DNA from 4 places in the Neobacillus canaveralius genome. Region 1 is predicted to be linked to each of the others. Evidence: a T-box and tRNA genes for the amino acid it is inferred to sense, from the RefSeq annotation. Region 1 holds a T-box; the other regions hold tRNA genes.
The links. A T-box is a leader RNA that pairs with one kind of tRNA and senses whether it is charged. The one in region 1 lies ahead of proS (proline--tRNA ligase), so its partner is inferred to be a tRNA-Pro.
Positions count from the first base shown of each region.

Region 2: it has a tRNA-Pro gene. The T-box ahead of proS (proline--tRNA ligase) is inferred to sense a tRNA for this amino acid. The anticodon was not compared.
Region 3: it has a tRNA-Pro gene. The T-box ahead of proS (proline--tRNA ligase) is inferred to sense a tRNA for this amino acid. The anticodon was not compared.
Region 4: it has a tRNA-Pro gene. The T-box ahead of proS (proline--tRNA ligase) is inferred to sense a tRNA for this amino acid. The anticodon was not compared.

Region 1 is NZ_JBDFLL010000001.1:3,757,790-3,764,597, forward strand. It holds gene proS (proline--tRNA ligase) at 72-1,502, opposite strand; T-box leader at 1,801-2,018, opposite strand; gene ABC255_RS18880 (hypothetical protein) at 2,158-2,310, shown strand; gene ABC255_RS18885 (cupredoxin domain-containing protein) at 3,120-3,995, shown strand; gene ABC255_RS18890 (hypothetical protein) at 4,420-4,989, shown strand; gene ABC255_RS18895 (MMPL family transporter) at 5,196-6,808, opposite strand, start outside.
Region 2 is NZ_JBDFLL010000001.1:697,754-704,561, reverse strand. It holds gene ahpF (alkyl hydroperoxide reductase subunit F) at 1-915, shown strand, start outside; gene ABC255_RS03425 (hypothetical protein) at 1,112-1,774, shown strand; gene ABC255_RS03420 (glycine betaine uptake BCCT transporter) at 1,824-3,350, shown strand; tRNA gene ABC255_RS03415 (tRNA-Asn) at 3,522-3,596, opposite strand; tRNA gene ABC255_RS03410 (tRNA-Ile) at 3,631-3,707, opposite strand; tRNA gene ABC255_RS03405 (tRNA-Gly) at 3,713-3,786, opposite strand; tRNA gene ABC255_RS03400 (tRNA-Cys) at 3,798-3,871, opposite strand; tRNA gene ABC255_RS03395 (tRNA-His) at 3,911-3,986, opposite strand; tRNA gene ABC255_RS03390 (tRNA-Tyr) at 4,046-4,130, opposite strand; tRNA gene ABC255_RS03385 (tRNA-Phe) at 4,165-4,237, opposite strand; tRNA gene ABC255_RS03380 (tRNA-Asp) at 4,289-4,365, opposite strand; tRNA gene ABC255_RS03375 (tRNA-Met) at 4,403-4,476, opposite strand; tRNA gene ABC255_RS03370 (tRNA-Ser) at 4,634-4,726, opposite strand; tRNA gene ABC255_RS03365 (tRNA-Ala) at 4,734-4,806, opposite strand; tRNA gene ABC255_RS03360 (tRNA-Pro) at 4,825-4,901, opposite strand; tRNA gene ABC255_RS03355 (tRNA-Arg) at 4,909-4,985, opposite strand; tRNA gene ABC255_RS03350 (tRNA-Leu) at 5,022-5,110, opposite strand; tRNA gene ABC255_RS03345 (tRNA-Gly) at 5,116-5,190, opposite strand; tRNA gene ABC255_RS03340 (tRNA-Leu) at 5,251-5,335, opposite strand; tRNA gene ABC255_RS03335 (tRNA-Lys) at 5,403-5,478, opposite strand; tRNA gene ABC255_RS03330 (tRNA-Thr) at 5,578-5,653, opposite strand; tRNA gene ABC255_RS03325 (tRNA-Val) at 5,689-5,764, opposite strand; tRNA gene ABC255_RS03320 (tRNA-Glu) at 5,805-5,879, opposite strand; rRNA gene rrf (5S ribosomal RNA) at 5,920-6,035, opposite strand; rRNA gene ABC255_RS03310 (23S ribosomal RNA) at 6,111-6,808, opposite strand, start outside.
Region 3 is NZ_JBDFLL010000001.1:1,262,590-1,269,397, forward strand. It holds rRNA gene ABC255_RS06100 (16S ribosomal RNA) at 1-1,277, shown strand, start outside; rRNA gene ABC255_RS06105 (23S ribosomal RNA) at 1,469-4,405, shown strand; rRNA gene rrf (5S ribosomal RNA) at 4,537-4,652, shown strand; tRNA gene ABC255_RS06115 (tRNA-Val) at 4,661-4,736, shown strand; tRNA gene ABC255_RS06120 (tRNA-Thr) at 4,776-4,851, shown strand; tRNA gene ABC255_RS06125 (tRNA-Lys) at 4,919-4,994, shown strand; tRNA gene ABC255_RS06130 (tRNA-Leu) at 5,008-5,092, shown strand; tRNA gene ABC255_RS06135 (tRNA-Gly) at 5,106-5,180, shown strand; tRNA gene ABC255_RS06140 (tRNA-Leu) at 5,186-5,274, shown strand; tRNA gene ABC255_RS06145 (tRNA-Arg) at 5,340-5,416, shown strand; tRNA gene ABC255_RS06150 (tRNA-Pro) at 5,424-5,500, shown strand; tRNA gene ABC255_RS06155 (tRNA-Ala) at 5,519-5,594, shown strand; tRNA gene ABC255_RS06160 (tRNA-Met) at 5,669-5,745, shown strand; tRNA gene ABC255_RS06165 (tRNA-Ile) at 5,761-5,837, shown strand; tRNA gene ABC255_RS06170 (tRNA-Ser) at 5,856-5,948, shown strand; tRNA gene ABC255_RS06175 (tRNA-Met) at 5,985-6,058, shown strand; tRNA gene ABC255_RS06180 (tRNA-Asp) at 6,062-6,138, shown strand; tRNA gene ABC255_RS06185 (tRNA-Phe) at 6,167-6,242, shown strand; tRNA gene ABC255_RS06190 (tRNA-His) at 6,272-6,347, shown strand; tRNA gene ABC255_RS06195 (tRNA-Gly) at 6,366-6,439, shown strand; tRNA gene ABC255_RS06200 (tRNA-Ile) at 6,446-6,522, shown strand; tRNA gene ABC255_RS06205 (tRNA-Asn) at 6,585-6,659, shown strand; tRNA gene ABC255_RS06210 (tRNA-Ser) at 6,668-6,758, shown strand; tRNA gene ABC255_RS06215 (tRNA-Glu) at 6,769-6,808, shown strand, end outside.
Region 4 is NZ_JBDFLL010000001.1:2,267,702-2,274,509, forward strand. It holds gene ABC255_RS11640 (class I SAM-dependent methyltransferase) at 12-785, shown strand; gene ABC255_RS11645 (hypothetical protein) at 833-979, opposite strand; tRNA gene ABC255_RS11650 (tRNA-Leu) at 1,263-1,347, shown strand; tRNA gene ABC255_RS11655 (tRNA-Gly) at 1,384-1,458, shown strand; tRNA gene ABC255_RS11660 (tRNA-Leu) at 1,464-1,552, shown strand; tRNA gene ABC255_RS11665 (tRNA-Arg) at 1,582-1,658, shown strand; tRNA gene ABC255_RS11670 (tRNA-Pro) at 1,667-1,743, shown strand; tRNA gene ABC255_RS11675 (tRNA-Ala) at 1,759-1,834, shown strand; tRNA gene ABC255_RS11680 (tRNA-Met) at 1,910-1,986, shown strand; tRNA gene ABC255_RS11685 (tRNA-Ser) at 2,009-2,101, shown strand; tRNA gene ABC255_RS11690 (tRNA-Tyr) at 2,131-2,215, shown strand; tRNA gene ABC255_RS11695 (tRNA-Trp) at 2,253-2,326, shown strand; tRNA gene ABC255_RS11700 (tRNA-Leu) at 2,334-2,414, shown strand; gene ABC255_RS11705 (CoA-disulfide reductase) at 2,673-4,355, shown strand; gene ABC255_RS11710 (sulfurtransferase TusA family protein) at 4,396-4,623, shown strand; gene ABC255_RS11715 (metal-sensitive transcriptional regulator) at 4,759-5,022, shown strand; gene ABC255_RS11720 (DsrE/DsrF/DrsH-like family protein) at 5,130-5,609, shown strand; gene ABC255_RS11725 (rhodanese-like domain-containing protein) at 5,643-6,002, shown strand; gene ABC255_RS11730 (rhodanese-like domain-containing protein) at 6,021-6,317, shown strand; gene ABC255_RS11735 (sulfurtransferase TusA family protein) at 6,371-6,808, shown strand, end outside.

The sequences.
Region 1 (6,808 bases):
CCTTTTCTTTTGGGCTTAGTGAAGGTCTATATTAAAAGACCCTTCCAAAAGGAAGAGTCTCCACAAAAATATTAATATGCTTTTGCCCAATAAACCATTTTATCAGCTTCTTTTCCACAACATACACATGTAGTAGAAACCTGTTCTTGTTCAAAAGGAATACATCTAGAAGTAGCTGTTGTTTCCTCTTTGATTTTTTCCTCACATGCAAGCTCGCCGCACCACATAGCTTTAATGAAGCCTGGTTTTGCTTCAAGCTCTTCTTTTAATTCAGGAAGAGTTGTTGCCACAGAGGTTCTCTCTTCACGGTGATTCAATGCTTTGTTATATAAGTTAGCTTGTATATCATCAAGTAATTCCACAAGCTTTGTTTCTAATTGATCTAAAGGAACAAATACTTTTTCTAATGTATCCCTTCTTACCAACACAACTTGCTTGTTTTCAATATCTTTTGGTCCAACTTCTAGACGAACTGGAATCCCCTTCATTTCGTACTCATTGAATTTCCAGCCTGGCTTTTTATCACTTGCATCAATATCCACGCGGGCAACTTGACCTAGAGATTTTTTCAAATCATAAGCAAAATCAAGTACTCCTTCTTTGTGCTGAGCGATTGGCACAATCATAACCTGAGTTGGCGCCGCTTTTGGAGGAATAACTAAACCACGGTCATCACCATGAACCATAATTAACGCACCGATGATTCTTGTTGTAAAGCCCCATGATGTTTGGTGTACATACTGAAGCTTTCCTTCTTTATCGGTATATTGGATATTGAATGCTTCCGCAAAACCTGTACCAAAATGATGAGACGTCCCTGACTGCAGTGCTTTACCATCATGCATTAAGCTTTCAATGGTAAAAGTAGCTTTGGCACCAGCAAATTTTTCTTTTTCTGTCTTCTGACCTTTTACTACTGGAATAGCAAGAATCTCTTCACAAATCGCTGCATATACATTCAGCATTTTGATTGTTTCTTCCATTGCCTCTTCATCGGTTGCATGTGCGGTGTGACCTTCCTGCCATAAAAACTCTAATGTCCGTAAGAAAGGACGAGTTGTTTTTTCCCAGCGGACTACGTTTGCCCATTGATTATAAAGCTTTGGTAAATCCCTGTATGAATGAATGATATTGCTATAATGCTCGCAGAAAAGAACCTCTGAAGTTGGGCGCACGACTAAACGCTCAGTAAGCTCTTCAGAACCGCCATGGGTAACCCACGCAACTTCAGGTGCAAAGCCCTCGACATGATCCTTTTCTTTTTGAAGCAAGCTTTCAGGGATAAATAATGGCATATAGACATTTTCATGTCCTGTTTCTTTAATACGGCGGTCCAGTTCGTTTTTAATATTATCCCAAAGGGCATATCCGTAAGGGCGAATAATCATTGATCCGCGTACGCTTGAATAGTCAATTAAGTCTGCTTTTGTTACAACATCGGTATACCACTGGGCGAAATCCTCGTCCATACTGGTAACATCTTTTACAAATTCCTTAGCCATTTTGACACCTCATTATTTTTTTGATGGCTGTGTTAAATAAGGCTGTTGATTTGCGTTCCAGGCGCTACGCTTTCCGCGGGCTCGCCCGTGAGCCTCCTCGGTCGTTCCGACCTGCGGGGTCTCACTCAGCTCGTGCATCCCGCAGGACTTTGAATTTTCTTCCTCGAATTTGCCCACGCACGAAGAAAATGCGATAGCATTTTCGAGGAGTCGAGCGCCTTCCACTCCAATCAACAGGTTCAAAAAACAACAGTATTCGATAACACAGCCTTTTGAATATAAAAAGGCCTTGGCCCCAAAAAGGGACCAAGACCTGGCGATACCACCCTAAATTCATAAAGCAAATGCTTTATACTCTCGACATGATAACGGATTTTATCCGCATGTATCTTCAAAATGGATCCGATACAGAACTCCGAGGCAGGTTCAAATGTCTGTCTTAAGAAACCTTTCACCAATGGTTTCCTCTCTTTGTAAGACACCTTACATTTTACTAATCCTCATCACAGTTTCAAATAGTATTTTTGAAAAAATTATATATTTCTAATAGACAAATGTCAAATATTATTATGGAAAAATATTCTGATTACATTCTTACTTGGCTTTATTTCTAGCTTGGATATCGGTTACAATTAGGAAGAATGAGGTGATTTCCTTGAAAAGTGAAGATATGAATGAGATTGATCAGGAACAAGAAGAAAAACGATACTTACTTGACCTAATGAGGATGCAAAATGAAGCGTTAAAAAGAATCTTTAAAAACACCATAGATAATGAAAAAAACAATAATTCCAAAGGACGTTTCTAACGTCTCAGATTGTCGAGGAAGATATTTCTCGGCATTTTTATATTTCCAGCACCTCTGCATTGACCCAAATTATTTGCATACCAGGCTTCGGGCACTCCAGCACCCTCCATTGACCCAAATCTCATTTCATGTCAGGCTTCGGGCACTCCAGCACCTCTGCATTGACCCAAATTTCTTTTCATGTCAGGCTTCGGGCACTCCAGCACCCTCCATTGACCCAAATTTCTTTTCATGTCAGGCTTCGGGCACTCCAGCACCTCTGCATTGACCCAAATTTCTTTTCATGTCAGGCTTCGGGCACTCCAGCACCTCTGCATTGACCCAAATTATTTGCATACCAGGCTTCGGGCACTCCAGCACCTCTGCATTGACCCAAATTACTTTGCATACGAGGCTTCGGGCACTCCAGCACCTCTGCATTGACCCAAATTTCTTTTCATGTCAGGCTTCGGGCACTCCAGCACCTCTGCATTGACCCAAATTACTTTGCATACGAGGCTTCGGGCACTCCAGCACTTCTGCATTGACCCAAATTACTTTTCATGTCAGGCTTCGGGCACTCCAGCACCTCTGCATTGACCCAAATTACTTTTCATGTCAGGCTTCGGGCACTCCCGCACCTCTGCATTGAAAATAATGTCTGTCGAGACTTTCTAACAGCCTGGGATGTTGCTAACGTCTTTTTTTATTTCCCCAAGAGTTTTTTTCATTAAACGTTCATAAACTACACCGAAATGACAATCTTTATTTTTATTAATGCATTTATAATGTACATATATTGTTTATTAATAGTTAGAGGAGATTGTTACATGTATATATTATCGATTTTCACAATAGTTTTGATGGCTTTATTGACTGGCTATTCAATTTTCCTTTTACATCGGAAGAAACATAAAATAGCCAAACTTTCAGGTACGATGGTCGTCACCGTCCTGACAATGATGGGAGGCCTTTTATCCGGTTACATCAGCGGAATACTTTCGGGAGAGTTATTTTTCCCTGTTGGCTTAGGTACCTTAATCGGTTTCGTCCTAGGTTTTATAGCCGGTCAGCCTATTGGGATTTTGGCGATATTAAGCGGATCGGTTTCCGGTATCGTAAGTGGAATTATTGGTGCCCTTCTAGGTGCAATTCTTCAGTTCGATAACCCAACCATTATGCTTGGGATATTACTAGGTTTATATGTTATTATTATTGGTCTTGTTATTTTATTTATCATCGTTGATACAAATGGTAAATTTTCACTTGATACGCAAGGGATTTCACCGTTTAATATTTTTTCAGCAGGACTTGTTCTGATAGCATTATTTTTATTTTTATACAGCAGTGATCTTGTTAAGATTCCTGGTGAGGACAAAGCACAAGCACAGGAGACAAATTCTCCTACTGCAAAAACAGAACTCGATTTAACAAATGAAACCAACCCTACAATAGACATGATGGTAACACCGACTGGTTATTCACCAAATGTGATTAAAGTTAAAAAAGGTGTACCAGTGAAATTAAACATTACAAATCCAGGTGACAATAGCTGTTTTTCAACCTTTATGATGCCGGATTTCAATTTAAATAATGTAAATCTAAAGGCTGGTTCTACCAACTTAACCTTTACCCCTGACAAAGAAGGAGAATATACCTTTACTTGTGGGATGAATATGTTTAAAGGAACTGTTATTGTTGAGTAAATTAGGAAAGCACTCTGAGGGGATTAAATCTAGATAATATTTATTAATGGGATAGGGATAGTTAGTCCAGCAATATAGACTAACTATCCTTTTTTTGTATATATGCGTTTGGAAAAACTCCCCAATCATGGGGTTTATATCAACCACTGCTTTCTTTCGTTGAAAGCAAAATAACTGCCTTTATTAATTAATCTAGTTTACTAAATCAGTTTAGTTTGTTTACCACCTTCAATATCTTTCCCAAAGGACAAAATAAGTAACATCAGTTGGATTTTTTTACCATCAATAATACTAAAGACCTAGAAGATAATATATTTGTCTACCTGGTGAGATTACAAGTAGATACACTTGGAGGTGCATTACCATAATCGGAATGTTATTCTTCATAGTTCTTTTGTTAACTATTGCAATAGGGGTTTTCTTTATGGGCAGAAAGAGAAATAACCCTATTCCTGCAATAGAAACAACACCCAAACCATTTTCAAACAATCAATTTAAGGAGGAATTCGCTTTGGAAGAAAAAACGAAGGTTATTAAAGAAAGAGTTAAAACTGCAGAAAATGCTAAAATTGAAAGAGTGGCAGCTGCAAAGGCTGAGGAAGAAATTGCTGTTGAGCTTGCACCGTTAAAAAGCCAAATTCAGTCAATTCAAAACACCCTAAATCAACTTAATTCAGACAACCAGCAATCTACAATGTCATCTGGTGGGCAAAGTCAGAATCAGAATGAATCAAATGACCTATTAAACCAACTGCAACAGTTTAGTTCACAAGCTCAACAACAACAGCATAAAACTTTTCAACAATTGCAACAATCCGTTCACCAAGCTGCTCAAACGTTAACTGGTGTAGAACAATCAATTCAATCCATTAATATGTTAAACCAAATCACTCAACAAATTAATCAAACACAACAACAATTACAACAGCAACAAGGGCAAGGGCAAGTTCAAGGGCAAGCAGGGCAAATGAATAATCAATCATACCAGCAATAAATTTTTTAAACGTAGCTGATACCCTATGCTATCAGCTACGTTTTTTATTCAATGTATAAAAAATTATTATTGGTTTTACTATGTCCACAATTATATATTTAATGTATTATTCCAAATGGAAATTACTGATTAATTTTTGTTGCGCAATATGAGCCACAAGTACATTTAGAAGTATTAATTAACCTGTTTCGCAGCGCGCTTCTTTTTTATATATGAGTAGAATGATTATCTATTAACGTATCATTACTCTTTTTAAATGGCCACCAGTTCGCTTCGCCAAATGTTTTAACCATTACTGGGACAAACAATGGAAGGATAACCAGTGCATATAAAGAGAGTCCGATTAATAAAATGGCTGCAATTTGAAGTAATGATAATACACCCGCCGGCATCATCGCAGCGAAAGTACCGCCCAAAATGACAGCGGCAGAGATAATAACCGTTCCCATTTTCTTCATTGAGATGAGAATTGCTTGTTCTACTGGCAGATGTTTAAACTCATTAAATCGGTCCATTAAGAAAATACTGTAGTCAATTCCGAGTGCGATTAAAATAACAAATGCAAAAAACGGAACGGCCCAGCTAATACCTGAATAGCCTAAAATATTTACAAATAAAACCTCTGCAAGTGCCATTGAAGTAAAATACGTTAAGATTAATGAGCCAATCAAGTATAAAGGCATTATGATGGAACGGAACAGAATGATTAGAATGATGGTAATCCCAATTAGCATAAGCACTACTGTTCGAGAATAGTCAGCCTCTGAAATATTATCTAGGTCATGGTGCATACTTGATACACCGCCTACTGCAATTTCTGCATTTTCAAGCTTCGTATCCTTTACGATTCGCTCCACTGTTTCCTTAATTTCAGGAACTGTATTAAGAGCTTCATTGGAGTAAGGGTTCTTGTTAAAGACTACATCAATCGTCATTACTTTACGATCTTTTGACATATAGGTATCTAATACCTGCTCAAAGTCTTTGCCATCGAGTACCTCTTGTGGAATAAAGAAACCATTTTGCTCTTGTTCAGATACTCCCGCTAGATACTCCTGCGCAGACTCCAAGCCATCAGACACTTGATTTAAGCCATCAGCGCTTTGCGTTAAACCATCTGTCAGCACAGTAATTTGACCGCTCATGTCCTTAAAGCCAGTTAAGATCTGCTGTTGACCACTATTTAACCCATTTAGACCAATGGAAAACTGAGGCAGACTATCAACGATTTGTCCTTGGCCATTTCCCATCGTGTAAAGTCCTGATTCAATCTCTGCTAAACCTTTTAAGAGATCTTCCATTCCTTTCACAAGTGCTTCCTGACCTGCAATGGCTTCTGAGAATTTACCATTAGCAAAGCTAATTCCTTCCTGAGCACCCTTTAGTCCTGCGTTCAATTGATTCATGCTTCCTGCTAATTCTGCTGTTGCCACCTGAGACCCTTGGATGGTCATTTTAATAGCTTGATAGTTTTGATTTTGCCCAATATCACTATAATCACTTTCTAAATTAGCAAGGTATTGATTTGCTGCTGATAAGGATGCATTTAAATCACTTAAACCCTTAGCAACTTTTTCATAGTTTCCTTCGAGTGTAGTTAATCCCTCGGCGGCTTGTTTGTACCCCTCAAGCAGCTGTTTACTACCCGCCAAAACTTCGGCAGATTTAGTCTTGATAACCGCTAGACCTTCTTTTACCTGAGTTGTTCCGGCTGCACCTTGCTTTAATCCATCTTCAATTTTTGCAAGGTTTTCTTGAATGGTTCCCATTCCTGTCTGCAGCTGGGTTGTTCCGGAAATCAATCGACTGATTCCATCGA
Region 2 (6,808 bases), 3.1 Mb from region 1:
AAAGAGCCATACGATGTCCTTGTTGTCGGCGGCGGCCCTGCTGGTGCAAGTGCAGCAATTTATGCAGCACGTAAAGGTATTCGCACAGGGATTGTGGCTGAACGCTTTGGCGGTCAGGTAATGGACACGATGGGTATTGAGAACTTTATCGGTACGAAATATACAGAAGGTCCTAAACTTGCAGCAAGCCTTGAAGAGCATGTGAAAGATTATGGCGTAGATGTTCTAAACTTGCAACGTGCGAAACGTTTAGAAAGAAATGAACTTGTTGAAATTGAACTCGAAAACGGTGCTGTTCTTAAAAGTAAAGCCGTTATCCTTTCAACTGGTGCACGCTGGCGTAATGTTGGTGTCCCTGGTGAAGCTGAGTTCAAAAACAAAGGTGTAGCTTACTGCCCACACTGTGATGGTCCATTGTTTGCAGGAAAACGTGTAGCTGTTATTGGCGGCGGTAATTCCGGTATTGAAGCGGCTATCGACCTTGCTGGTATCGTTAAGCATGTTACAGTACTTGAGTTCGCAGCTGAGCTAAAGGCCGATTCAGTGCTTCAAGATCGTCTATACAGCTTGCCGAATGTAACAGTTATTTTAAATGCTCAAACAAAAGAAATTCACGGTACTGACAAAGTAAATGGAATTTCCTATATGGATCGTGAAACAGAACAAGTTAAGCACATTGAATTAGAAGGTATTTTCGTTCAAATTGGTCTTGTACCAAACACTGATTGGTTAGAGGGTACCCTTGAGCGCACTCGCTTCGGTGAGATTATTGTGGACAAGCACGGTGCTACTAGCATCCCAGGCGTATATGCGGCTGGTGACTGTACAGATAGTGCCTACAAGCAAATCATTATTTCAATGGGTTCCGGTGCTACCGCTGCATTAGGTGCATTCGATTATTTAATCCGTAATTAATCTCTTCAAGGAAAAGTCGCTGTACTATCTTTACTGATAGTATAGCGGCTTTTTTCTTTCTTTTCCGGCCTTCTCTCCCCCTCCCCATCTAAAAGAATAGTATTTTCAATTCTAAGACAACCTAATAATAGACCTAAATTTTTCTTCGAGTGATTATGACGCTAACCATATAGAGTTGATGAAGGGAGATTGATCCGTGAAACTATATCAAGTAAGAAAAGGACAATTTGTATATTACAACAATGAGTTACACAAGGTATACGGGGTAAAACCCATGTATAAACTGTCCGTGCACCTTATTAAGCTTAGGGATTTAACACAGCATATTACCAATGCTGCAAGCGTAGAAAAATACAAGCCAACGGAAAATGACAGTTTTATTTTTAACCATAAGGCATATACGCTAAAAAAGGATCGAAGAGCTGAATCTGGAGATTATATTTTAATACATAATCCATTGCCCGATTCCCTTGATACTTATACATTAAATGAAATTGAATTGGTTGAAACGGCGGATAACAAAGGGGTTATCACAAGTAATTCTCACGGAGTCAAACATAATGAGTATTTATTAATGGTACCAGGCCGTGCTGCTGACAGCAGTCGTATCGATTATCAAAACAAGGAAAATGCTGAAGAGGAGAGCCTGATAGACATCGAGCCAGGTATGCCTACCAGCGAACTACTGCCGTCTTTAGGAGACATCTATAAAAAGAAAGACAATAACTCAATAGTTGAAGCAATGGTGGTCGCCATTAAAGACCAAACGGTATACCTTGGAGGCGGATTAGAGATTACACAGGAAGAGTTGATGAACAGTGAAAAGTGGGAATTTCTCTATAACCTCCTTGATAAGTGATGTACTTTCAAAAACTTTATCTGACACCAAGCATTACTAGGAGGTTTCTATGAACAGCAATAATAATAAAGGAAACAGTGTGTTTATTATTTCATTATTACTAACGTTCATTTTTATTGTTTGGGGAGTCTTTTTTACCGAAAATCTCACCAAAGTTACCGATATAATCTATAATGGTTCGATTGATTACCTTGGGTGGGTGTATCTTGGTGCTACCCTCTTCTTTGTAATCTTTTCCATCTATTTGTTGTTCTCTAAATATGGTGATATTCGGCTGGGCAAGAAGACAGACCGTCCTGATTTTAACACGGCCTCTTGGCTTGCGATGTTATTCGGTGCTGGGATGGGAATCGGAATTGTGTACTGGAGTGTCGCCGAACCTGTAACGCACTATACAACCCCTCCTTATGGGGAAGGATATACGGTTGACGCAGCCAACACGGCAATGAAATATACCTTTTTCCATTGGGGTCTTGATCCATGGGCTATTTACACGGTCATTGGTCTAGCTCTGGCATTTTTCCAATATAACAAAAGGCTGCCCGCAGCCATAAGTTCGGCCTTCCATCCAATCTTAGGGGATAGAATTTATGGGCCTATTGGAAAAACCATAGATATCCTTTCAATCTTTGCCACAGTCTTTGGGATCGCAACCTCATTAGGTCTTGGTGCCATGCAGGTTACAGCCGGAATGCATGAAATATTCGGTGTTCCCAATGAGTTATTTGTTCAAATGATTGTGATTGTTGTCGCAACAGTTATTTTTATTATTTCCATCAATACAGGATTAGAAAGGGGTATTCAATACCTATCCAATGCTGCGATGATTCTATCTTTTCTGATCATGCTGCTGATTATGATTGTGGGTCCAACTCTGACTATAATTAAGGTTTTCTTTAATACGACTGGTCTTTATATTAGTGACTTTATACATATGAGTTTAAGGTTAAAGCCTTTTGGTGAAGGGGAATGGATTGCCTCCTGGACACTATTTTATTGGGCATGGTGGATTGCTTGGGCACCTTTTGTTGGTATGTTTATTGCAAGGGTTTCAAAAGGAAGAACAGTAAGGGAATTTGTGATTGGCGTGTTGGTTGTGCCTACCCTGGGAACATGTCTCTGGATGTCGATCTTTGGCGGCTCAGCACTTGAATTGGTTCAAAACACAGGCAGCCATGACCTGGCAAAAAAGATTACCGAGGACGTTTCATTGTCAATCTTCACATTCTTTGATTATCTTCCATTAAGTTCTGTGCTAAGTATTTTAGGGTTTGCTGTCGTAGCAATTTATTATATAACTGTCGCCGATACAGCCACATTTGTATTAGGAATGCTAAGTGAAGGCGGCACGTTAAATCCATCGAATAAAATTAAAATGACATGGGGTGTCATTCAATCCGCTTTAGCTGCTGTATTGCTTTTAGCTGGCGGGCTGAATGTATTACAAACAGCTTCCATTGCAGCTGCACTCCCTTTTGCGATCATCATGATCGTCATGTGCTTTTCATTGGTGAAAGGATTGAAAAGTGAAGTTGAAGTACAAAGAGGAAATAAAAGAAACGTGTACCCCTCCTAAAGGGTCTTTAATGTGAAAAATAATCCAAAAGATTTGACGATTGAGCTGACTGAAAAACCAAGAATGTATATGATATTGAAAAAACCCCCTTTAAGAAAATGATTATTTCTTAAAGGGGGTTTTTTAACTATTTTTAAAAGGAACAGGCTAACCGTCCTTAACTTGAAAAAATGGCTCCGCAGGTAGGACTCGAACCTACGACCGATCGGTTAACAGCCGATAGCTCTACCACTGAGCTACTGCGGAATAATAACAAATTATTTTGCTTCGCAAAAAATTCTGGTGGGCCTAAATGGACTCGAACCATCGACCTCACGCTTATCAGGCGTGCGCTCTAACCAGCTGAGCTATAGGCCCAAAATTGGAGCGGGTGATGAGAATCGAACTCACAACATCAGCTTGGAAGGCTGAGGTTTTACCACTAAACTACACCCGCATATTAAAATTTGGAGGCAACACCCGGATTTGAACCGGGGATAAAGGTTTTGCAGACCTCTGCCTTACCACTTGGCTATGCTGCCCAAACTTTTAAAGAGCTAACCCAATTTATTAAAATTCATTGGGGCGACTGATGGGAATCGAACCCACGAATGCCTGAACCACAATCAGGTGCGTTAACCACTTCGCCACAATCGCCATAATGGTTATTTTTAACTTCAGCAAAAAACCTAGGATATTTTCAAACGAAAATAACTTGGTGGAGGGGGACGGATTCGAACCGCCGAACCCAGAGGGAGCGGATTTACAGTCCGCCGCGTTTAGCCACTTCGCTACCCCTCCAAATATAAAAGACAAAAAAAGTTTAAAAAAATGATGGCTCAGGACGGAATCGAACCGCCGACACAAGGATTTTCAGTCCTTTGCTCTACCGACTGAGCTACTGAGCCATACAATCTATATCTATATCAACAGTAGAGTTACCCTACTGATATAAAAAATGGCGGTCCGGACGGGACTCGAACCCGCGACCTCCTGCGTGACAGGCAGGCATTCTAACCAACTGAACTACCGGACCAAAGTTTTTTCAAGTATTTTTCTTGAAAATAACTTAATTGCGGGGACAGGATTTGAACCTGCGACCTTCGGGTTATGAGCCCGACGAGCTACCAGACTGCTCCACCCCGCGACAATAAAAATATTAAATTATATCCATGCCCCTAGTTTAGGACTGTATCAATCTCAGTAAGACTATTCAAGCAGCAACTCGATTGATACAACTCGCAGTTAATTCATTGAAGCAATGCTCGTTGCTCCACCCCGCGACAATAAGAATATAGAAATTATGGAGGAGGAAGAGGGATTCGAACCCCCGCGCGGTTTGACCCGCCTGTCGGTTTTCAAGACCGATCCCTTCAGCCGAACTTGGGTATTCCTCCGAATAAGTGGAGCCTAGCGGGATCGAACCGCTGACCTCCTGCGTGCAAAGCAGGCGCTCTCCCAGCTGAGCTAAGGCCCCATTTTGTTATTAAAAGCATGGTCGGGAAGACAGGATTCGAACCTGCGACCCCTTGGTCCCAAACCAAGTGCTCTACCAAGCTGAGCTACTTCCCGTATTATATGGCGCGCCCGAAAGGAGTCGAACCCATAACCTTCTGATCCGTAGTCAGACACTCTATCCAATTGAGCTACGGGCGCATTTTAATGAAAGTTATTTTTCTCCGAAAAATAACTTGGTGCCGAGGACCGGAATCGAACCGGTACGGTAGTCACCTACCGCAGGATTTTAAGTCCTGTGCGTCTGCCAGTTCCGCCACCCCGGCAACATTGGAGCGGAAGACGGGATTCGAACCCGCGACCCCCACCTTGGCAAGGTGGTGTTCTACCACTGAACTACTTCCGCATATATGGAAGATTATTTTGCTTAGCAAAAATTCTTGGTTATTTTCTAACGAAAATAACTTGGTGCGGGTGAAGGGAGTCGAACCCCCACGCCTTGCGGCGCCAGATCCTAAGTCTGGTGCGTCTGCCAATTCCGCCACACCCGCATATTAAAATGGAAAGTTATTTTCGCCTTCGCGAAAAAACTTTGGTTATTTTCTAACGAAAATAACTTGGTGAGCCATGAAGGACTCGAACCTTCGACCCTCTGATTAAAAGTCAGATGCTCTACCAACTGAGCTAATGGCTCGAATAATGAGATTTATCTAAACTCATTTTCTCTGCTTAAAATCCCTTTCGGGATTTTGCGCATGCTTCCGATGATGTAAAATCAACGTAGCAAGAAGCATGGTGCCGGCGAGAGGACTTGAACCCCCAACCTACTGATTACAAGTCAGTTGCTCTACCAATTGAGCTACCCCGGCGTATCAAAGATAAACTTCATTTCTTGAAATTAAATTGGTGGAGGATGACGGGATCGAACCGCCGACCCTCTGCTTGTAAGGCAGATGCTCTCCCAGCTGAGCTAATCCTCCATATAGATGGAACATTATTTTCGCTATCGCGAGAAAATGTTGGTGACCCCTACGGGATTCGAACCCGTGTTACCTCCGTGAAAGGGAGGTGTCTTAACCACTTGACCAAGGGGCCGTAATAATATTTGAGGCAAAAAAATAGCCCCAAAGGGGTAGCCTGGCAACGTCCTACTCTCACAGGGACAAAGTCCCAACTACCATCGGCGCTGAGAAGCTTAACTTCCGTGTTCGGTATGGGAACGGGTGTGACCTTCTCGCCTTAATTACCAGACTATTTTATTGAGGTATCATTCCCTCAAAACTAGATAATCAGAAGAAGTTTGTAAAACGAGTTCGCTTTTAAAAATTGGTTAAGTCCTCGAACGATTAGTATCAGTCAGCTCCACATGTTACCACGCTTCCACCTCTGACCTATCAACCTGATCATCTTTCAGGGTTCTTACTAGCTTGACGCTATGGGAAATCTCATCTTGAGGGGGGCTTCATGCTTAGATGCTTTCAGCACTTATCCCGTCCGCACATAGCTACCCAGCGATGCCTTTGGCAAGACAACTGGTACACCAGCGGTGCGTCCATCCCGGTCCTCTCGTACTAAGGACAGCTCCTCTCAAATTTCCTGCGCCCACGACGGATAGGGACCGAACTGTCTCACGACGTTCTGAACCCAGCTCGCGTACCGCTTTAATGGGCGAACAGCCCAACCCTTGGGACCGACTACAGCCCCAGGATGCGATGAGCCGACATCGAGGTGCCAAACCTCCCCGTCGATGTGGACTCTTGGGGGAGATAAGCCTGTTATCCCCGGGGTAGCTTTTATCCGTTGAGCGATGGCCCTTCCATGCGGAACCACCGGATCACTAAGCCCGACTTTCGTCCCTGCTCGACTTGTAGGTCTCGCAGTCAAGCTCCCTTGTGCCTTTACACTCTGCGAATGATTTCCAACCATTCTGAGGGAACCTTTGGGCGCCTCCGTTACTCTTTAGGAGGCGACCGCCCCAGTCAAACTGCCCACCTGACACTGTCTCCCACCCCGATAAGGGGTGC
Region 3 (6,808 bases), 2.5 Mb from region 1:
TCACCAAGGCGACGATGCGTAGCCGACCTGAGAGGGTGATCGGCCACACTGGGACTGAGACACGGCCCAGACTCCTACGGGAGGCAGCAGTAGGGAATCTTCCGCAATGGACGAAAGTCTGACGGAGCAACGCCGCGTGAGCGATGAAGGCCTTCGGGTCGTAAAGCTCTGTTGTTAGGGAAGAACAAGTATCGGAGTAACTGCCGGTACCTTGACGGTACCTAACCAGAAAGCCACGGCTAACTACGTGCCAGCAGCCGCGGTAATACGTAGGTGGCAAGCGTTGTCCGGAATTATTGGGCGTAAAGCGCGCGCAGGCGGTCCTTTAAGTCTGATGTGAAAGCCCACGGCTCAACCGTGGAGGGTCATTGGAAACTGGGGGACTTGAGTACAGAAGAGGAAAGCGGAATTCCACGTGTAGCGGTGAAATGCGTAGAGATGTGGAGGAACACCAGTGGCGAAGGCGGCTTTCTGGTCTGTAACTGACGCTGAGGCGCGAAAGCGTGGGGAGCAAACAGGATTAGATACCCTGGTAGTCCACGCCGTAAACGATGAGTGCTAAGTGTTAGAGGGTTTCCGCCCTTTAGTGCTGCAGCTAACGCATTAAGCACTCCGCCTGGGGAGTACGGCCGCAAGGCTGAAACTCAAAGGAATTGACGGGGGCCCGCACAAGCGGTGGAGCATGTGGTTTAATTCGAAGCAACGCGAAGAACCTTACCAGGTCTTGACATCCTCTGACACTCCTAGAGATAGGATTTTCCCCTTCGGGGGACAGAGTGACAGGTGGTGCATGGTTGTCGTCAGCTCGTGTCGTGAGATGTTGGGTTAAGTCCCGCAACGAGCGCAACCCTTGATCTTAGTTGCCAGCATTCAGTTGGGCACTCTAAGGTGACTGCCGGTGACAAACCGGAGGAAGGTGGGGATGACGTCAAATCATCATGCCCCTTATGACCTGGGCTACACACGTGCTACAATGGATGGTACAAAGGGCTGCAAAACCGCGAGGTTAAGCCAATCCCATAAAACCATTCTCAGTTCGGATTGTAGGCTGCAACTCGCCTACATGAAGCCGGAATCGCTAGTAATCGCGGATCAGCATGCCGCGGTGAATACGTTCCCGGGCCTTGTACACACCGCCCGTCACACCACGAGAGTTTGTAACACCCGAAGTCGGTGGGGTAACCGTAAGGAGCCAGCCGCCTAAGGTGGGACAGATGATTGGGGTGAAGTCGTAACAAGGTAGCCGTATCGGAAGGTGCGGCTGGATCACCTCCTTTCTAAGGAATATGCAGTCCTTGTGGACTGATAAACTGTTGATGGTTACTTGTTTGTTTAGTTTTGAGAGTGCAATTCTCTCTCGAAACATTTGTTCCTTGAAAACTAGATAATCGTAAGAAGAAGTCAAGTAAAACCGAGAATCGCCACATTAGTTTTTCTCTCTTATTAATAAGAAGAAAATAACCTTTTAGGTTAAGTTAGAAAGGGCGCACGGTGGATGCCTTGGCACTAGGAGCCGATGAAGGACGGGACTAACACCGATATGCTTCGGGGAGCTGTAAGTAAGCTTTGATCCGGAGATTTCCGAATGGGGGAACCCACTGCTCGTAATGGAGCAGTATCTTTACCTGAATACATAGGGTATTGAAGGCAGACCCGGGGAACTGAAACATCTAAGTACCCGGAGGAAGAGAAAGCAAACGCGATTCCCTGAGTAGCGGCGAGCGAAACGGGACATAGCCCAAACCAAGAGGCTTGCCTCTTGGGGTTGTAGGACACTCAACATGGAGTTACAAAGGAACGGGGTAGATGAAGCGATCTGGAAAGGTCCGTCATAGAAGGTAAAAACCCTGTAGTTGAAACTTCGTTCCCTCCTGAGTGGATCCTGAGTACGGCCGGACACGAGAAATCCGGTCGGAAGCTGGGAGGACCATCTCCCAAGGCTAAATACTCCCTAGTGACCGATAGTGAACCAGTACCGTGAGGGAAAGGTGAAAAGCACCCCGGAAGGGGAGTGAAATAGATCCTGAAACCGTGTGCCTACAAGTAGTTAGAGCCCGTTAATGGGTGATAGCGTGCCTTTTGTAGAATGAACCGGCGAGTTACGATTACATGCAAGGTTAAGTTGAAGAGACGGAGCCGCAGCGAAAGCGAGTCTGAATAGGGCGTATGAGTATGTGGTCGTAGACCCGAAACCAGGTGATCTACCCATGTCCAGGGTGAAGGTGAGGTAACACTTACTGGAGGCCCGAACCCACGCACGTTGAAAAGTGCGGGGATGAGGTGTGGGTAGCGGAGAAATTCCAATCGAACTTGGAGATAGCTGGTTCTCTCCGAAATAGCTTTAGGGCTAGCCTCACGTTGTAAGAGTCTTGGAGGTAGAGCACTGTTTGGACTAGGGGCCCTCATCGGGTTACCGAATTCAGACAAACTCCGAATGCCAAAGACTTATCCGTGGGAGTCAGACTGCGAGTGATAAGATCCGTAGTCAAAAGGGAAACAGCCCAGACCACCAGCTAAGGTCCCAAAGTTTACGTTAAGTGGAAAAGGATGTGGAGTTGCTTAGACAACCAGGATGTTGGCTTAGAAGCAGCCACCATTTAAAGAGTGCGTAATAGCTCACTGGTCGAGTGACTCTGCGCCGAAAATGTACCGGGGCTAAACGTAACACCGAAGCTGTGGATTGACACCATTAGGTGTCAGTGGTAGGAGAGCGTTCTAAGGGCGTCGAAGCTAGACCGTAAGGACTGGTGGAGCGCTTAGAAGTGAGAATGCCGGTATGAGTAGCGAAAGACGGGTGAGAATCCCGTCCACCGTATGCCTAAGGTTTCCTGAGGAAGGCTCGTCCTCTCAGGGTTAGTCGGGACCTAAGCCGAGGCCGAAAGGCGTAGGCGATGGACAACAGGTTGATATTCCTGTACCACCTCTTTATCGTTTGAGTGATGGGGGGACGCAGGAGGATAGGGTAAGCGCGCTGTTGGATATGCGCGTACAAGCAGTTAGGCTGGTAAGTAGGAAAATCCGCTTACCGTGAAGGCTGAGCTGTGATGGCGAGGGAAATATAGTACCGAAGTTCCTGATTCCACACTGCCAAGAAAAGCCTCTAGCGAGATAAAAGGTGCCCGTACCGCAAACCGACACAGGTAGGCGAGGAGAGAATCCTAAGGTGTGCGAGAGAACTCTCGTTAAGGAACTCGGCAAAATGACCCCGTAACTTCGGGAGAAGGGGTGCTTTTTGAGGTGAATAGCCTCGAAGAGCCGCAGTGAATAGGCCCAGGCGACTGTTTAGCAAAAACACAGGTCTCTGCGAAGCCGCAAGGCGAAGTATAGGGGCTGACGCCTGCCCGGTGCTGGAAGGTTAAGAGGAGGGGTTAGCGCAAGCGAAGCTCTGAATCGAAGCCCCAGTAAACGGCGGCCGTAACTATAACGGTCCTAAGGTAGCGAAATTCCTTGTCGGGTAAGTTCCGACCCGCACGAAAGGCGTAACGATCTGGGCACTGTCTCAACGAGAGACTCGGTGAAATTATAGTACCTGTGAAGATGCAGGTTACCCGCGACAGGACGGAAAGACCCCGTGGAGCTTTACTGTAGCCTGATATTGAATTTTGGTACAGCTTGTACAGGATAGGTAGGAGCCTGAGAAACCGGAGCGCTAGCTTCGGTGGAGGCGTCGGTGGGATACTACCCTGGCTGTATTGAAATTCTAACCCGCACCCCTTATCGGGGTGGGAGACAGTGTCAGGTGGGCAGTTTGACTGGGGCGGTCGCCTCCTAAAGAGTAACGGAGGCGCCCAAAGGTTCCCTCAGAATGGTTGGAAATCATTCGCAGAGTGTAAAGGCACAAGGGAGCTTGACTGCGAGACCTACAAGTCGAGCAGGGACGAAAGTCGGGCTTAGTGATCCGGTGGTTCCGCATGGAAGGGCCATCGCTCAACGGATAAAAGCTACCCCGGGGATAACAGGCTTATCTCCCCCAAGAGTCCACATCGACGGGGAGGTTTGGCACCTCGATGTCGGCTCATCGCATCCTGGGGCTGTAGTCGGTCCCAAGGGTTGGGCTGTTCGCCCATTAAAGCGGTACGCGAGCTGGGTTCAGAACGTCGTGAGACAGTTCGGTCCCTATCCGTCGTGGGCGCAGGAAATTTGAGAGGAGCTGTCCTTAGTACGAGAGGACCGGGATGGACGCACCGCTGGTGTACCAGTTGTCTTGCCAAAGGCATCGCTGGGTAGCTATGTGCGGACGGGATAAGTGCTGAAAGCATCTAAGCATGAAGCCCCCCTCAAGATGAGATTTCCCATAGCGTCAAGCTAGTAAGAACCCTGAAAGATGATCAGGTTGATAGGTCAGAGGTGGAAGCGTGGTAACATGTGGAGCTGACTGATACTAATCGTTCGAGGACTTAACCAATTTTTAAAGGTGAACTCGTTTTACAACTTCTTCTGAAATTATCTAGTTTTGAGGGAATGAAATTTTTTTCAAAAACCTCTTGAAAAATATCGAAAAAGACAATATAATAGATTTTGTCTTTGAGAAAGTAGTCTGGCAATAATGGCGAGAAGGTCACACCCGTTCCCATACCGAACACGGAAGTTAAGCTTCTCAGCGCCGATGGTAGTTGGGACTTTGTCCCTGTGAGAGTAGGACGTTGCCAGGCTTATATATGGAGGATTAGCTCAGCTGGGAGAGCATCTGCCTTACAAGCAGAGGGTCGGCGGTTCGATCCCGTCATCCTCCACCAAAGTTTTTTCGCGATAGCGAAAATAACTTTCCCATATATGCCGGTTTAGCTCAATTGGTAGAGCAACTGACTTGTAATCAGTAGGTTGGGGGTTCAAGTCCTCTAGCCGGCACCATGCTTTACTTCGTTGGTTCATATCAGCGGCAGCGTAAACACAGTTATCATATAAGTGCCAATTATATGAGCCATTAGCTCAGTTGGTAGAGCATCTGACTTTTAATCAGAGGGTCGAAGGTTCGAGTCCTTCATGGCTCACCATTTAAATGTATATGCGGGTGTGGCGGAATTGGCAGACGCACCAGACTTAGGATCTGGCGCCGCAAGGCGTGGGGGTTCGACTCCCTTCACCCGCACCATTTAATTTAATATGCGGAAGTAGTTCAGTGGTAGAACACCACCTTGCCAAGGTGGGGGTCGCGGGTTCGAATCCCGTCTTCCGCTCCATAGTTGCCGGGGTGGCGGAACTGGCAGACGCACAGGACTTAAAATCCTGCGGTAGGTGACTACCGTACCGGTTCGATTCCGGTCCTCGGCACCAAGTTATTTTTCGGAGAAAAATAACCAGAGTTTTTTCGCGATAGCGAAAAAAACTTTCAATATATTGCGCCCGTAGCTCAATTGGATAGAGTGTCTGACTACGGATCAGAAGGTTATGGGTTCGACTCCTTTCGGGCGCGCCATATAATACGGGAAGTAGCTCAGCTTGGTAGAGCACTTGGTTTGGGACCAAGGGGTCGCAGGTTCGAATCCTGTCTTCCCGACCATGCTTTTAATAACAAAATGGGGCCTTAGCTCAGCTGGGAGAGCGCCTGCTTTGCACGCAGGAGGTCAGCGGTTCGATCCCGCTAGGCTCCACCAAGATTTTTTGCGAAGCAAAATAATCAATGCTTTTTCACGCTAGTGAAAATAACTTATAACTTAATTATATATTTGGCGGTGTAGCTCAGCTGGCTAGAGCGTACGGTTCATACCCGTAAGGTCGGGGGTTCGATCCCCTCCGCCGCTACCAAATAAACCTTAATTTGGACCTTTAGCTCAGCTGGTTAGAGCAGACGGCTCATAACCGTCCGGTCGTAGGTTCGAGTCCTACAAGGTCCACCAGTAATTTTATGTTTTTTTGGAGGAATACCCAAGTTCGGCTGAAGGGATCGGTCTTGAAAACCGACAGGCGGGTCAAACCGCGCGGGGGTTCGAATCCCTCTTCCTCCTCCATTTTATTAATTCAGCAAAATGAAATATTTTTATTGTCGCGGGGTGGAGCAGTCTGGTAGCTCGTCGGGCTCATAACCCGAAGGTCGCAGGTTCAAATCCTGTCCCCGCAATATGGTCTGGTAGTTCAGTTGGTTAGAATGCCTGCCTGTCACGCAGGAGGTCGCGGGTTCGAGTCCCGTCCAGACCGCCATTTTTATTAAAATGGCAAAAAATATAGTGGCTCAGTAGCTCAGTCGGTAGAGCAAAGGACTGAAAATCCTTGTGTCGGCGGTTCGATTCCGTCCTGAGCCACCATTTATTTTTAGATGGAAACTATTATGATGGCGATTGTGGCGAAGTGGTTAACGCACCTGATTGTGGTTCAGGCATTCGTGGGTTCGATTCCCATCAGTCGCCCCATCTATTATTTTACTTTTCGCGGGTGTAGTTTAGTGGTAAAACCTCAGCCTTCCAAGCTGATGTTGTGAGTTCGATTCTCATCACCCGCTCCAATTTATGGGCCTATAGCTCAGCTGGTTAGAGCGCACGCCTGATAAGCGTGAGGTCGATGGTTCGAGTCCATTTAGGCCCACCAGAACTTTTTGCGACAGCAAAATAGTTAGAACTTTTTGCGACAGCAAAATGATTTTCCATTGTTCCGCAGTAGCTCAGTGGTAGAGCTATCGGCTGTTAACCGATCGGTCGTAGGTTCGAGTCCTACCTGCGGAGCCAATTTTTATGGGGAAGTACTCAAGAGGCTGAAGAGGCGCCCCTGCTAAGGGTGTAGGTCGGGTAACCGGCGCGAGGGTTCAAATCCCTCCTTCTCCGCCATAAAAATTAAGGCCCCTTGGTCAAGTGGTTAAGACACCTCCCTTTCACGG
Region 4 (6,808 bases), 1.5 Mb from region 1:
GGTGATATAAAATGGATATTAAAAAAGACGTTCAAGAGCAATTTGGGAGTAATGCTGCTTCCTACGTTTCTAGTGCTATTCATAAGGATGGAAAAGACTTATTGAAGATGGTGGAAATGGCAGAACTCAATGGTCAGGAAGTACTGCTTGATATTGCTACAGGTGGGGGACATACGGCCAACGCGTTTGCACCTCTAGTTAAAAAAGTGACAGCGGTTGACCTTACTGCAGAAATGTTAGCAGCGGCTGAGAAATTTATTATAAAAAACGGCCATCAAAATGTGGAATTTGTTCAAGGTGACGCTGAACAGCTTCCTTTTACAAATGAATCGTTTGATATTGTTACCTGCAGGATTGCACCACACCACTTTCCGAATGTGGATTTATTCATAAAGGAAGTATATCGTGTATTGAAGCCAGGCGGGCAATTTTTATTGGATGATAACGTTGTACCTGAAACGAAAGAATATGATCAATTTTATAATACGATAGAGAAAATACGTGATTATAGTCATTTTCGTGCGTGGAAAAAATCCGAATGGATACAAAAACTTGAGGAGAGCGGTTTAGAAGTTTTTGAATGGCATCGTTTTGAGAAGACGTTTCGATTTGAATCGTGGTGTGCCAACATGAAGCTTTCGGAGACGGATAAAAATCATTTAACCAAGTTTATTCTTGAATCTTCCGATGAGATTAAAAATAAATTTAGAATACTCATACAGGATGAAAAAATTATTTCATTTAATGGGGAAGCGATTATTTTGAAGGCGTTAAAACGCAAGTAAAAAAACCAGTGTATGAAAGAGAACAGTCTCTTTGATACACTGGTTTTTTAGAATTCAAAAGGACTGTGCAGGTCATTTAGGGCAGTACCGAAAACATCAAATTCAGGTGACTTTTCACTATTCGTTACGGTTTCGTCTTGATCTCCCTGATTTGCGGGCATTTTTTCGATGTCTTTCTTTTGATTATAACTCAAGGTTGCATCATCTCCTTTATTGCGGAATGAATTATATTGTATTTTTACCCAATAAAAAGGTTCTAAAACATATTTTTATCTTTTCGTTACAACATCTACATAGTGTAGGTTGGGGAATTTATGATATTGTGGGATAATAACTATGTGATTTTGCACTTTTAAAAAAAACTTAAAATTTAGTGTTGATTTTTGTCGTAATTCGTTGTAAGATTATCAATGTCGCTGATACGACGCAGCAAAGTTAGCAACTTAGTTTTCTAGTTTGTTTATTATCACATTATATGCGGGTGTGGCGGAATTGGCAGACGCACCAGACTTAGGATCTGGCGCCGCAAGGCGTGGGGGTTCGACTCCCTTCACCCGCACCAAAGTTTTTTGCGATAGCAAAATAACTTACCATAAATGCGGAAGTAGTTCAGTGGTAGAACACCACCTTGCCAAGGTGGGGGTCGCGGGTTCGAATCCCGTCTTCCGCTCCAATGTTGCCGGGGTGGCGGAACTGGCAGACGCACAGGACTTAAAATCCTGCGGTAGGTGACTACCGTACCGGTTCGATTCCGGTCCTCGGCACCATTTTCAGAATAGAAGTTATAGTATAAATTGCGCCCGTAGCTCAATTGGATAGAGTGTCTGACTACGGATCAGAAGGTTATGGGTTCGACTCCTTTCGGGCGCGCCATATTTTATCGGGAAGTAGCTCAGCTTGGTAGAGCACTTGGTTTGGGACCAAGGGGTCGCAGGTTCGAATCCTGTCTTCCCGACCATCAAGTACAATTTTTGGGGCCTTAGCTCAGCTGGGAGAGCGCCTGCTTTGCACGCAGGAGGTCAGCGGTTCGATCCCGCTAGGCTCCACCAAGATTAATTTGCGAAGCAAAATAATCAGAGTGTTTTCATGCTAGTGAAAATAACTTATAACTTAATTAGATATTTGGCGGTGTAGCTCAGCTGGCTAGAGCGTACGGTTCATACCCGTAAGGTCGGGGGTTCGATCCCCTCCGCCGCTACCAAATATTAATACTTTCTTAATGCGGAGGAATACCCAAGTCTGGCTGAAGGGATCGGTCTTGAAAACCGACAGGCGGGTCAAACCGCGCGGGGGTTCGAATCCCTCTTCCTCCTCCATAATTTCATATTATTTATTTCTCCAATGTGGAGGGGTAGCGAAGTGGCTAAACGCGGCGGACTGTAAATCCGCTCCCTCCGGGTTCGGCGGTTCGAATCCGTCCCCCTCCACCAAAAAATTTTCGCGTTAGCGAAATAACATTCCATCCATAGGGGTATAGTTTAAAGGTAGAACGAAGGTCTCCAAAACCTTTGGTGTGGGTTCAATTCCTACTACCCCTGCCAATGATTTGCCGGTGTGGCGGAATTGGCAGACGCGCACGACTCAAAATCGTGTTCCTCTGGAGTGTCGGTTCGACCCCGACCACCGGTATCAATTAAAACTGAAATACCTAATAGGTCAATGCTTTGTTCATCAAAGTATTGGCCTATTTTTTTTATAGTCAACTAATTATTGAGGTACTCGTCCAGAGAATCTAATTGTGACGAATATATGAAAGTCTCCAAAATGACTTTACATATATTTTTTCGGTAATATAATACCCTTATAGGTATAAAACCCCCATGGGTATACCGAATAACTATTCACTTAATGTGATGAAAAAGACATTATCAATTTGGAGGGACTATTATGACACAGAAAGTAATAATCGTAGGTGGAGTTGCTGGTGGAGCTACTGCTGCTGCTAGATTAAGAAGAATCAGTGAAGATGTAGAGATTATTCTTGTAGAACGTGGAGAACATATATCATTTGCAAACTGCGGATTACCCTATTACATTGGTGAAACGATTAAGGATAGAAGTAAATTATTAGTACAAACGGTAAAAGGAATGTCTGATCGATTTAATCTTGATATACGCAATCTAAGTGAAGTAATGAACATAAATCCAGAAAACAAAAGAGTTACAATTAAGAATTTACAAACTGGGGAAGTGTATGATGAATCTTATGACAAGTTATTATTATCTCCGGGAGCAAAACCAATTGTACCACCAATTCCAGGGTTAAATGAAAATCAGACATTATTTACGTTAAGAAATATCCCAGATACAGATAAAATTAAAAACTATGTTGATCATAATCATCCCAAAAGGGCTGTTGTTATTGGCGGTGGATTTATAGGAATTGAGATGGCCGAAAACCTTGTGGACAGAGGAATTCAAGTTACACTTATTGAAATGGCCAATCAGATTATGGCACCGATCGATTTTGAGATGGCCAGTATTTTACACACTCACTTAATTGAAAAAGGTGTGAACTTAATCTTAGAAAATGGTGTTCATTCATTCGCCGATCAAGGAAAAAAAGTGCTGCTATCAGATGGAAGAGAAATTCTAACAGAAATGACCATTCTTTCAATTGGAGTAAGACCTGAAAATGAATTAGCCAATACTGCAGGACTTGAGTTAGGAGAGCGCGGAGGAATCATTGTAAATGAATTCCTGCAAACATCGAATGACGATATTTATGCCGTTGGGGATGCTGTAGAAGTGGTCGATTACATTAGTGGTACAAAGGCAATGATCCCATTAGCTGGACCCGCCAATCGCCAAGGGCGTATCGCTGCGAATAATATGATGGGCAAGAACGAGAAGTATCAGGGGACATTAGGTACTTCGATTGCAAAGGTATTTGACTTAACTGTTGCTGCTACAGGAAACAATGAGAAAACATTAAAACGTTTAGGGATTGCCTATGAAGTGGTCCATATTCACCCAAGTTCTCATGCTGGTTACTATCCAGGAGCAGCACCGATTGCATTAAAATTGATATTTAATAAAGAAACTGGAAAGATATTTGGTGCCCAGGCAGTAGGTGCAGACGGTGTTGATAAGCGAATTGACGTTATTGCGACAGCTATTAAGGGTGCCTTAACCGTTGAGGATATAACAAATTTAGAATTATCTTATGCACCTCCATTTTCATCAGCAAAAGACCCTGTAAATATGGCAGGTTATGTGGCAACGAATATTATGGAGGGTGAATTAGAACATATCCAATGGCATGAAGTCGATCAAATCGTTGCTGAAGGTGGACTACTAATTGATGTTCGAGAACCAATGGAAAGAGAATTTGGTTTTATTAAAGGTTCAATTAATATCTCACTAAACGACCTTAGAAATAAATTGGTTGAAATTCCAAAAGATAAGACTGTTTATGTAAGCTGTCAGGTTGGCTTAAGAGGCTATTTAGCAAGCCGTATTTTAAAGAATCATGGTTATCACGTTAAGAATGTCGATGGCGGTTGGAAAACGTACTCCTCTGTATATGGTAACAACTTGAATAAAAGTGATGAGACCAAAAACAAATGACCTTGGCGAAACTGAGGTCATAGAAGCAATAGAAAATGGCATAAAAGCTGATACCGTAGTAGATGTTAGTGGATTAGCCTGCCCAATGCCAATCATTAAATTGAAAAAAGGTATCGATACACTGGAAAGCGGACAAGTCATTAAACTTCTTGCGACTGACCGGGGTGCTTTAAATGACCTGCCAGCCTGGTCAAAAAATGCTGGCCATACTCTCTTAAAAATGCAACAAGAAGAAAAGCTTATTAAATTTTGGATCAGAAAGAAATAAAGAATATGCCAAGGTTTCGTTCATAGCCACTATTTATAGCGAACTTTCTTATAGGTGAATTTGTATTGACTTTATACCTCTAGGGGTATAAAATTGAGTTTGGAAATAATAGTTGACTGTTAGGAGGTAAAAATAATGGAGTATAATGATCAAGTTAAAAATAGAGTCAAACGTATCGAAGGGCAATTAAGAGGAATCTTACGATTGATGGAAGAAGATAAGGATTGTAAAGACGTAATAACTCAGTTGTCTGCCGCTCGTACAGCTATTGATCGAACAATAGGAGTCATTGTGAGCTCCAATTTAGTTGAATGTGTTCGAAAAGCCGAAGAAACAAATGAAAGAAGCGCGGAAGAGTTAATTAAGGATGCAGTAAACTTATTAGTAAGAAGCCGATAAAAAAGGGTAGACACCCTCTTTTATTTTTGTTACTATGATACCCATAGGGGTAATTTTTTTAATCACGAAAATACCCTATAGGGTAAATAAAACAGGAGGTCATTAAAATGACAGAAAAGAAAAAAACTACTATCGTCCTATTAAGCGGTGATTATGATAAAGCAATGGCAGCTTATATTATTGCAAATGGTGCAGCTGCTTATGATCATGAAGTAACGATTTTTCACACTTTCTGGGGGTTAAATGCTTTACGAAAAGATGAAAGTATTTCAGTTGAAAAAGGATTTTTGGAAAAAATGTTTGCCAAAATGATGCCTAGAGGCGCTGACAACATGGGATTATCAAGAATGAACTTTGCTGGTTTTGGTCCTAAGTTAATCAAAAAAGTAATGAAAAAACACAATGCGCTTCCTCTTCCAGAACTCATTGAGATGGCGCAAGAACAGGATGTAAAATTAATTGCATGTACCATGACGATGGATTTACTAGGTCTTCAAAAAGAAGAACTGTTAGACAACATTGAATATGCAGGAGTGGCAGCCTATTTAGCTGAAGCTGAAGATGGTAATGTCAATCTGTTCATTTAATTTCATATCCCCAAAAATTGGAGGTTATAAGGAATGGAATTTATTAATTATTTATTCATTGCACTCTTACTCTTTTTGATTGTCAATCGTTTTATTCCAACAAAAGGCGTAAGAAATATCACAACAACGGAATTAAAAAATGAATTGAATGATAAGAATAAGCAATTTGTTGATGTTCGAACTCCTGGTGAATTTAAAGGAAATCATATCAAAGGGTTTAAAAATATTCCGCTTCATCAACTGACCCAAAAAGCAACTGAGCTTTCAAAAGATAAAGAAGTAGTAGTCATTTGTCAAAGTGGAATGAGAAGTCAAAAGGCTAGTAAGCAACTTAAAAAATTAGGTTTTACAAACGTTACGAATGTTAAAGGCGGTATGAGCGCTTGGTTTTAAAATAAAGGAGGACTAACAATGAGAGAAATGATAGCTAAAGAAGTTGAGACAAAATTAAATGAAGGAACTAAATTAAACATTATTGATGTGCGTGAAGTAGATGAGGTTGCATCTGGAAAAATTCCTGGTGCCCAAAACATTCGTTTAGGATTAGTAGAATTCCGCATGCATGAATTAGATAAAACAAAAGAATATATCATCGTTTGCCGTTCGGGTGGCAGAAGTGCCCGCGCTGTACAATTTCTAGAGTATCACGGGTACAATGTCATTAACATGACAGGTGGAATGATGTCTTGGGAAGGAAAAGTTGAGTAAATTTTTTTAATAAATATAATACCCTAACAGGTATATAAAATGGAGGTTTTAAGATGGAACAAATAAAAGCAAATGTCATTCTAGACGCAAAAGGACTAGCTTGTCCAATGCCTATCGTTAAAACAAAGAAGGCGATGAACGGATTAGAAGCCGGGCAGGTGTTGGGAGTTCAAGCAACAGATAAAGGGTCCAAGGCAGATTTAGCCGCATGGGCACAAAGCACAGGACATCAATATTTAGGGACATTAGAGGAAGGAGAGGTATTAATGCACTACCTAAGAAAATCTTCTAATGATGAAACCATCGAAAGAAAACATCCAAATGTTATCGATAATGATGAACTCGAAAGAAGACTCGAAACAAATGTTAACATGGTGGTTCTCGACGTTAGAGAAAATGCCGAATATGCGTTTAATCATATCCCGAATGCCATTTCTATCCCATTGGGTGAATTAGAAAAACGTATTGATGAACTAAGCAAAGAAGCGGAG